Regions from separate parts of the Verrucosispora sp. FIM060022 genome, predicted to be linked through region 2. Evidence: riboswitches for the same ligand, from Rfam matches in the RefSeq annotation. Region 2 holds a riboswitch; the other holds the start of a gene.
The links. Region 2 has a riboswitch for cobalamin ahead of metE (5-methyltetrahydropteroyltriglutamate--homocysteine S-methyltransferase). Riboswitches for the same ligand answer to the same signal wherever they lie in the genome.

Region 1 (4,703 bases), on a different contig from region 2:
CACCTGCACGTCCAGGGTGCGGGTGTCGCCCTCGGCCGCTGCGGCCAGCGGCAGGTGGGCGACCAGGTGGTAACCGCCGTCCCGGGCGGCCGCCACGGCCGGTACGTCACCGCTGCCGTCCCGGCCGACGTGGTAGGTCTCGCCGCCCAGCACGAAGCTGACCCGGTCGGTGCCGGAGACCGTGGTGTCGTCGACCGTGACGTACGCGGTCAGGTGGTCCGGCGCCCAGCGCAGTTGGAACCCGGCGACGTCCTCGACGGAGTGCAGCGGCAGCTTGCGCCAGGTCAGGTCCGTCGCTGCGGCGGCGGTCAGCGGCACGTCACCGGCGAAGACGTTCGCGGTGCGCAGCCGGGCGGGCAGCTCACCGTCGACCGCCCCGTAGTAGGCGGGCTTGGCGCGCAGGTTGTCGTCGAACAGCAGCGGGCCGCCGTTGCCGGAGCGCCAGGAACGTCCGTCGGTGAGCCCCCAGACCGTGACGGCCAGCAGATCATCGGCGTACGCCCGAAAGACCCGGAAGGCGTCCCGGTAGTAGTAGCCCTGGTCGATGAACTTCGCCTGGGTGGCCGGGGTGCCGGTGGTGACGTCGAGTTCGGTGACGGCCTGGGTGACCGGCAGATCCGCGAACGTCTCCAGCGCGGTCTCCAGGGCGCTGATCGGCATGGCCAGCGAGACGTGGAACTGGTGTCCCACCCCGTGCACCGGCACGTCGCGGGCGAGCAGTCGCTGCACCAGGGCCAGGTAGCGAGCCTGCTTGCCGCTCTGCTCGGTGTTGTAGTCGTTGATGAACAGGGTGACCGGACGGTCAGCGCCCTCGGCGGCGTACACGTCGTTGAACGCCTCGTCGGCGTATTCGAAGGTCAGGTCGATGAAGCTCTCACCGAGGATTCGGTACCACTCGCTGCGACGCAGACCGTCGCTGTACTCGCCGCTGTCGCTGACCACCTCGTTGACCGCGTCGAAGGCGTACAGCGGGTTGGTGGAGGAGCCGAAGGGGCCGTACCGCTCGCTCAGCGACTCGGCGACGTTGAAGATGTGCGTACGCAGCCGCTCCCGCAGCACCTGCTGGTCGGCCGTCGAGGTGGTCAGCGGCTGTCCGGCGGAGTCGGTGAAGAACCAGGCCGGGGTCTGACTGTGCCACACCAGCACGTGACCGTAGACGCGCAGGTCGTTGTCGCGGGCGAAGTCCATCATGGTCAGCGCCTGCTCGTGCGGGCGGAAGTTGCCCGCCTCGTCGTACCAGGCCTCCGGCTTCATGTGGTTCTCGGCCGTGATCTGGTTGAAGTGCCGGGTCAGCAGCTGGGCGGGAGCACCGATCGTCTCCCGGCTGTCGATGGCCACGCCGACCGGGAAGTCGGTGGTCTCGTGCAGAGGGGTGAGGTCCTCGATGACCGGCGGCTCGGGCACCTGCACGACGATGTCGTCGGCCAGGAAGTCGCTGGTGTTGCCGGTCACGTCCTCGCCCTGCCAGCGGGTCTCGAAGTAGAGGAAGGCGCTGTCCGCCGCCGGCATGGTGAACCGCGCGGTCACCTCCGTCCAGCCCGAGTTGGTGATCGTCTCGAACTGGGCGAGGGTGCTGAACGACTGACTGTCCCCGGTGGTGCTGGCCAGGCTGAGCCAGATCTGGTCGGCCGGCTGACCTGCGGCGAACCGCAGCCACGCACTGAGCTCGTAGGTGACACCCGCGGTGAACAGGCCGGTCACGTCGCGGCCCAGGCCGGCGCCCTGGTTCACCCGGTCGGTGACCAGCGCGGCGGAGGTGCCGCCGTGCGCGACGTCGGTGAGGGTGACCGTCGGGGCGCCCGGACCGCCGTCGCGGGGTCCCCAACCGTCCAGACCGTCCTCGAAGTCGGTGTCGATGACGATCGTGCCCGGCTCCGGCCCGCCCCCGCCGCCGTCCAGCGCGGTGATCAGGACGTCGTCGAGCAGGAACGGGGTGTTGCCTTCCGCCTCCACGTAGAGGGTGGCGGCGTCCAGACCGGTGGGCAGGGTGTACTCGCCGCCGATGCGTACCCACTCGTCGGCGGTGGTGGTGACGTTGTCGCCGATCCAGGTGTAGGTGTTCTCGCCGCCACCGGCCGGGGTGGACTCGACGGTGAAGTGCACACCGGCGCTGCCCTCGGTGCCGGTCGGAAGTTTCGCCCAGGCGGTGACCGTGTATCGGTTGCCGGGCCGCATCAGCGCGGTCGCGCTCGTGGCCGGTCCCTGCCAGTTGGCGGTACGGCCGGTGACCGACAGGCTGCCGTCGCTGTCGTGACCCTCGTCGGCGATGGCGAGGGTCACGTCACCGCGTGGTCCCCAGGGGGCGTACGAGCCGGACTCGAAGTCGTTGCTGAGCACGACCTCGTCGGCCACGGCCGGGGTGGGCGCGACGGTGATGGCCGCGACGAGCGCGGCCGAACAGAGTACGGCGAAAGTTCGTGATCGGCGTCGTGATCGTTGGGACGGATTCCACAGGCGCATCGACTGGTCCCTTACGCAAATTGGACAGTGGTGGGGGTGCCTGACGTCGGGTTTCCGGACAGATCCAAGCGCGTGCATGCTATGTCGACCCGATTGGCATAGCCAGAACTTCCGGAAGTTTTCGGAAAGATGCGTGGGGTCGGTGGCCTCGGCGGCGATCGTCGCGCTCGGGCGGATGATTCGATCGACACGCGTGGCGACACAGCATGTGGTGTTGAGGTTCCTGGCCCGTTCCCATATATAGTAGTGCCCGCAGCTGGTTCGGCAGTCACTCCACGACGGCCGAGGCAAGAGGGAACCCGGTGGAATTCCGGGACTGCCCCGCAGCGGTGAGTGGGAACGACCGCCGTCAACGAAGCACTGGGCCCGCCAGGTCTGGGAAGCGACGGCCAGTAGGCACGAACACGCCCACGAGTCCGAAGACCTGCCAGCGCGCCGCACGCGTACGTGTGCGGCGGTCGAAGGCCGCGCGGGACGGCCGACGCCATCAGCTGGTCGTCGACGGCAGTCAGTCCGTCCGGTGACCGGCGGCGTCCTCCCGCGTGCCCGTCGACCTTCACCGACCGGTACGAGGAGGGGCCATGACGGTGACCCGGGCACAGGCGGGGCCGGAGCAACGCCGGCACGTGATGCAGGTGCGTAAACGCAACGGCGACACCGAGCCGGTGGACGTCAACAAGATCGTCAAGGCGGTGGAGCGCTGGGTCACCGACCTGGACGAGATCGACCCGCTGCGGGTGGCGACGAAGACGATAAGCGGCCTGTACGACGGTGCGACCACCGCCGAGCTGGACAAGCTGTCGATCCAGACGGCCGCCGAGCTGATCGGTGAGGAGCCGCAGTACTCCAGGCTCGCGGCGCGGCTGCTGGCCGCGTTCGTCGACAAGGAGGTACGCGGCCAGCAGGTGGCCAGCTTCAGCCAGTCCATCCGGTACGCCCACGGCCTGGGCCTGATCGGCGACGCCACCGCCGCGTTCGTGGCCCGCAACGCCCGCAAGCTGGACGACGCCGTCGACCCGGCGGGGGATCTGCGGTTCGAGTACTTCGGGCTGCGCACCGTCGCCGACCGGTACCTGCTGCGGCATCCGCAGACCCGGCAGGTGGTGGAGACCCCGCAGTACTGGCTGCTGCGGGTCGCCTGCGGGCTGTCCCAGACGCCCGGCGAGGCGATCGGCTTCTACCGGCTGATGTCCAGCCTGGCCTACCTGCCGAGTTCGCCGACGCTGTTCAACTCCGGCACCCGACACACCCAGATGTCGTCGTGTTTCCTTGTCGACTCGCCGCGTGACGAACTCGACTCGATCTACGAGCGGTATCACCAGGTGGCGAAGCTGTCGAAGTTCTCCGGCGGCATCGGCATCTCCTGGACGCGGGTGCGGGGTCGTGGGGCACTGATCCGGGGCACCAACGGGCGCTCGAACGGCATCGTGCCGTTCCTCAAGACCCTCGACGCCGGGGTGGCGGCGGTCAACCAGGGTGGCCGGCGCAAGGGCGCGGCCTGCGTATACCTGGAACCCTGGCATCCGGACATCGAGGAGTTCCTGGAGTTGCGCGACAACACCGGGGAGGAGTCGAGGCGTACGCACAACCTGAACCTGGCCAACTGGATCCCGGACGAGTTCATGCGCCGGGTGGAGGCCGACGGCGACTGGTCGCTGATCGACCCCTCCGACGCGCCGGAGTTGCCCGACCTGTACGGCGAGGCGTTCGACGAGGCGTACCGGGCGGCGGAGAAGAAGGCGGTCCGCACGGTCAAGGCCCGCGACCTGTACGGGCGGATGATGCGCACCCTCGCGCAGACCGGCAACGGGTGGATGACGTTCAAGGACGCGGCCAACCGGCTGTCCAACCAGACCGGCGCGCCGGGCAACACCATCCACCTGTCGAACCTGTGCACCGAGATCCTGGAGGTCAACAACGACACCGAGACCGCGGTGTGCAACCTCGGGTCGATCAACCTCGCCGCGCACCTCACCGCGGACGGCATCGACTGGGAGAAGCTGCGCGCCACCGTCCGCACGGCGGTGCTCTTCCTCGACCGGGTCATCGACATCAACTACTACCCGGCGCAGCAGGCGGCGGCGTCGAACCCGCGCTGGCGACCGGTCGGGCTCGGGCTGATGGGCCTGCAGGACGCCTTCTTCACCCTGCGCATGCCGTTCGACTCCACCCCCGCCCGGGAACTGTCCAGCCGGGTGCAGGAGGAGATCCTGCTGACCGCTCTGGAGACCTCAGCACAGCTC
Region 2 (4,703 bases):
CACGCCCGGGGGGCCGGTGACCTCGATCCATTCGACCAGCCCGGCAAGCTCGCCAGCGAGTATGTGTTCGTCGTTGCCGCGGATCACGACCTCGATACGACCGTCGGTCCTGGAAGGTCCCACTTCGAGCCGACCGCCGAACCCCATCCGGAGCACGCCTATTCCCTCGGGCGCGCACAGCGCCCGGACTTCGAGGGGCGTTCGTTTGCGCTCGACCTCGTCGGCGATCGCGCGCCAACTCGTGGCAAGGTCGAAGTCCTCGGGTCGGTGCACAGGGTCGCACGTCGGGTCGGCGGACGAGACACGGTCGATTCGGAAGGTTCTTCGACCGGCCTCGGTGTTGGCGACGAGGTACCACGATGGGCCTTTGGCGACGATGCCCAGCGGGTGGACGGTTCGCTCGGTTTCGGTGCCCTCGCGGTCGACGTAGCCGAGCCGGACCTGGACACTGCCGATAACCGCGTCCTGGAGCGTGTCGAGGAAGCGAGGCGGTCGGGGCTCGGCCCTGCTCGCCCCCCATCGCTGCGGCTCCATGACGAGCGACGACGCTGCCGCCTCGGCCTGCACCCGGAAGGAAACGCCGAGCGGCCACGGCTGACGCCTCACGATGACCGTCCAGCTCATTCGGATCAGACCGGGCGGACCTTCCAGGAGGCCCGCCCGGGGTGGCGATCTCAGTGTCCGCGTACCTCGGCGGCAGCCGCGACCAGGTGCCGCAGCGACGCTTCGACCTCGGGATAGCTGCGGGTCTTCAGGCCGCAGTCCGGGTTGACCCACAACCGTCGGGCCGGCACGGCCGCGACAGCCCGGTGTAGCGCCTCGACCATCTCCTCACGCGGCGGCACCCGGGGCGAGTGGATGTCCCACACCCCCGGGCCGACGCCCCGGCGGTAGCCGATCGCGGCGAGGTCGTCGAGGATCTCCATCTTGGATCGGGACGCCTCGATGCTGGTGACGTCGGCGTCGAGGGCGTCGATGGCGGTGATCACCTCACCGAACTCCGAGTAGCACAGGTGGGTGTGGATCTGGGTGTCGTCGGCGACGCCGCTGGTGGCCAGTCGGAACGCGCCGACGGCCCAGTCCAGGTATGCCTTCTGGTCGGCCTTGCGCAGCGGCAGCGTTTCGCGCAACGCCGGTTCGTCGACCTGGATGACCCGGATGCCTGCCGACTCCAGGTCACGGCACTCGTCGCGCAGGGCGAGCGCGACCTGGTCGGCAGTGTCCGCGACAGGCTGGTCGGTGCGGACGAAGGACCAGGCCAGGATGGTGACCGGGCCGGTGAGCATCCCCTTGACCGGCTTGCTGGTCAGCGACTGCGCGTAGGTGGACCACTCCACCGTCATCGGTGCCCTGCGCGCCACGTCGCCGTAGATGATCGGCGGCCGGACACAGCGGGAGCCATACGACTGCACCCAGCCGTGTTCGGTGGCGGCGAAACCGTCGAGCTGCTCGCCGAAGTACTGCACCATGTCGTTGCGTTCCGGTTCGCCGTGCACGAGCACGTCCAAGCCCCACCGCTCCTGCAGTCGGATCACATGCTCCACCTCGGCGCGCATCCGCGACGCGTAGCCGGCGTCGTCGAGTCTGCCGGCGCGGTGCGCGGCGCGGGCCTTGCGCAGCTCGGTGGTCTGCGGAAACGAGCCGATCGTGGTGGTCGGCAGCTGTGGCAGGCGGAGCCGATCCTGCTGGCGGGCGGCCCGAACGGGATAGTCCCCGCGCTGCCGGTCGGCCGGTCGCAGTGCGGCGAGGCGTCCGCGGACACTGTCGTGGTGCCAGGCCGCCGGTGTCGGCGGCAGCGGTGCCGGTAGCACCGTGGTGCCGTCACGCAGCGCACGGCCGAGCAGGACGACCTCGTCGACCTTCTGCCGGGCGAACGCGAGCCGCGCGGCCAGCCGGGGGTCGAGGCGGGTCTCGGCGGACAGGTCGACCGGGACGTGTAGCAGGGAGCAGGAGGTGGCGACGGCGACGTGGTCGGCCAGCCCGGCGACCGTCGCTCCGGCCGCGATCGCGGCGCGCAGGTCGGTACGCCAGATGTTTCGTCCGTCGACCAGGCCGGCGACGATGGTCCTGCCGGCCAGTGGGCCGGCAGCGGCGAGTCGGTCGAGGTTGCCCGGGCCGGCGACCAGGTCCAGGCCGATTGCTTCGACCGGGGTGTCCAGTAGCGCCGGCAGTGCGGCGCCGAGGTCACCGAAGTAGGTGGCGACGAAGATCCTCGGCCGGTGCGTGAGTTCACCGAGCCGGATGTAGGCGCGGCGTAGGGCGTCGATCTCGGCCGGGGTGCGGTCGGCGACGTAGGCGGGCTCGTCCAGCTGGATCCAGGCCACCCCCGCCTCGGCGAGTGCCGTGAGGATCGCGGCGTACGTGTCGACCAGGTCGTCGAGCCGGGCGAACGGATCGTCGCCCTTGGCCAGCAGCAGGAACGTGGCCGGCCCGATGAACACCGGTCGGGTGGTGATGCCCAGGTCGCGGGCCTCGGCGTGCTCGCCCAGCGCCTTCGCCGGGTTCGCGGTGAAGACGGTGTCGGGGGCTATCTCCGGCACCAGGTAGTGGTAGTTGGTGTCGAACCACTTCGTCAGTTCCAGTGCCGGCTCGGTGTCGACGCCGCGGGCCATGGCGAAGTAGGTGTCCAGCGCGGGCAGGCCCAGCCGGGCGAAGCGGGTGGGGATCGCGCCGACGGCGACGGCCGTGTCGAGGACCTGGTCGTAGTAGGAGAACGTGTTCGACGGGATCGCGTCGAGGCGGGCGTCGTGCAGCGTCCGCCACACCTGCGCGCGCAGCCCGGCGGCGGTGCTTTCCAGAGCGTCGACGTCGATGGTGCCGGCCCAGTACGCCTCGACGGCCTTCTTCAGCTCACGATCGACGCCGATACGTGGGTAGCCGAGCACAGTGCTCTGGCCGAATGCGGTAGTCACCTGTGGGGTCCTTCCCTCGAAGTGCCCAGCGGCCCCGGGGAGGGAAGGCAGGCACATCTCACGGTGCCCGCTTCCGCCCTGGCCCTCCCGAGAGGCCGCCTGCGGCGCACGCCGGTGGCGTGCGCAGCGCTGGCAGGTCTTCGGACTCGCGGGCATGACACGAGGTCACCTACTGGCCGTCGCTTCCCGGACCTGGTGGTCCAGTGCTTCGTTGACGGCGGTCGTTCCCACTCACCGCTGCGGGGCAGTCCCGGTCTCTCACCGGGTTCCCTCTTACGACACCCCACCCTGGCGGGATGGGGCGAACCAGCGCCGCTCGCCATCGTACGGGCCGGATGGTCGTCTCCGCGTCACGCTGTCCGACGGGCGGGATGGGCGTCAGGGCGAGCACGGTAACCGCTCAAGAAAGCACTATCGGAAATAGGTTTGCTGTGGAAACCTGTTGGCATGACTGCTGATTCGGTACCCACCAGCGGCGACCCCCGCCAGCTGCTGTCGGAGGTGCGCGCCCTCGCCCGCCGGGTGCGTCTTGACCAGCGGGTGACCTGGGTTGCGCTACTGGTGCTGGCCGCGGTGACGTTCGTGGCGATTCCGATCGACTGGTACTCCCTCCGAGCCGACTGTGGATCCGCGAGCGCGTGGGTCACGGACGTGAACGACGGCTCCTGGTGCCACGTCCGGCGTGACGGCGCGATGTTCTATTGGCCGCCGGCGCTGCTGCTGGCGTACACGGCGATCGCCGTTTACGCCGTGCGGGTCGCCCGGTCGCGGGGGCTGGGCGTCCGGGTGCTGCCGTACGTGATCACCGGCGTCGCGCTGACCGTCCTGTTCACCGTTCTGTGGCTGCTGGCGCGCCTGTACCTGGCCGGCTCGGCGCCCACCCAACCGCTCCCCTCCTGGGTGATGCTGCTGGACCGTCTGGTCGCACCGGCGGGCGCGATCGGGGTCGCGCTGCTGGTGCTGGCCTGGTTGGAGCGCCACGTCGCGCTGCTGGTGTTCACCCTCGGGTATCTGGCGGTGGTGCTGGTGCCGATCAACATCTTCTGGCACCCCGACTGGGGATACGCGGGAATTCTGGGAGAGTTCCTGCCGCCGCAGATCGTCAACGGCGCCGTGCTGCTGCTGGGCGCGGTCGGCTTCGCGGTGGCCCGCCGGCGGCAGCGATGACCGCCGCGAGCGGGGCCCCGGACCCGTACGCACCGTCCGCCCACCCGGTCAACGGCCTGGACGACGTGGTGCACCAGCGGGTCCGGCTGGGCATCCTCACCATCGCGCACGAGGCCCGTCGGGTCGAGTTCGGCTACCTGCGCACCCAGTTGGAACTGACCGGCGGCAACCTCTCCAAGCACCTCAGCGTGCTCGAAGAGGCCGGTCTGATCGAGATCGAGAAGGGGTACGAGGGGCGACGCGGCCGTACCTGGATCACGCTCACCGCTGCCGGCAGCACTGCGCTCGCCGACGAGATCGGGCGGCTGAAGCTGCTCATTGCGCGGGTTGAGACCACCGACACCGCGGAGGGCCGATGACCAGCGCACTGACCCGTCGGCGCCTGCTCGCAGCCGCGCTCGCGACCGGCGTCGCCGTGCCGCTCGGCGACCGCGGCCGAGCGGCGCCGGCTTCGCCCGGCCCGACACGGATCACACTGCCCCCGCCCACCGGGCCGCACCGTGTCGGCACCGTGTCGCTGCACCTCGTCGACGGATCCCGCCCGGATCCGGTCGCCGGCGCCGGGCATCATCGCGAGCTGATGGCCAGCGTCTGGTATCCCGCCGTCGGAAACGTCCGGCGTCA

Region 1: another riboswitch for cobalamin. It lies ahead of EG812_RS15595 (ribonucleoside-diphosphate reductase subunit alpha); the one in region 2 lies ahead of metE (5-methyltetrahydropteroyltriglutamate--homocysteine S-methyltransferase).

The regions. Positions count from the first base shown of each region.
Region 1 is NZ_RQIV01000005.1:43,551-48,253, forward strand. Features, by position in the region: gene EG812_RS15590 (endo-1,4-beta-xylanase) at 1-2,460, opposite strand, end outside; cobalamin riboswitch at 2,701-2,906, shown strand; gene EG812_RS15595 (ribonucleoside-diphosphate reductase subunit alpha) at 3,042-4,703, shown strand, end outside.
Region 2 is NZ_RQIV01000023.1:3,370-8,072, forward strand. Features, by position in the region: gene EG812_RS28870 (helix-turn-helix transcriptional regulator) at 1-624, opposite strand, end outside; gene metE (5-methyltetrahydropteroyltriglutamate--homocysteine S-methyltransferase) at 675-2,912, opposite strand; cobalamin riboswitch at 3,027-3,238, opposite strand; gene EG812_RS28880 (hypothetical protein) at 3,360-4,079, shown strand; gene EG812_RS28885 (transcriptional regulator) at 4,076-4,438, shown strand; gene EG812_RS28890 (alpha/beta hydrolase family protein) at 4,435-4,703, shown strand, end outside.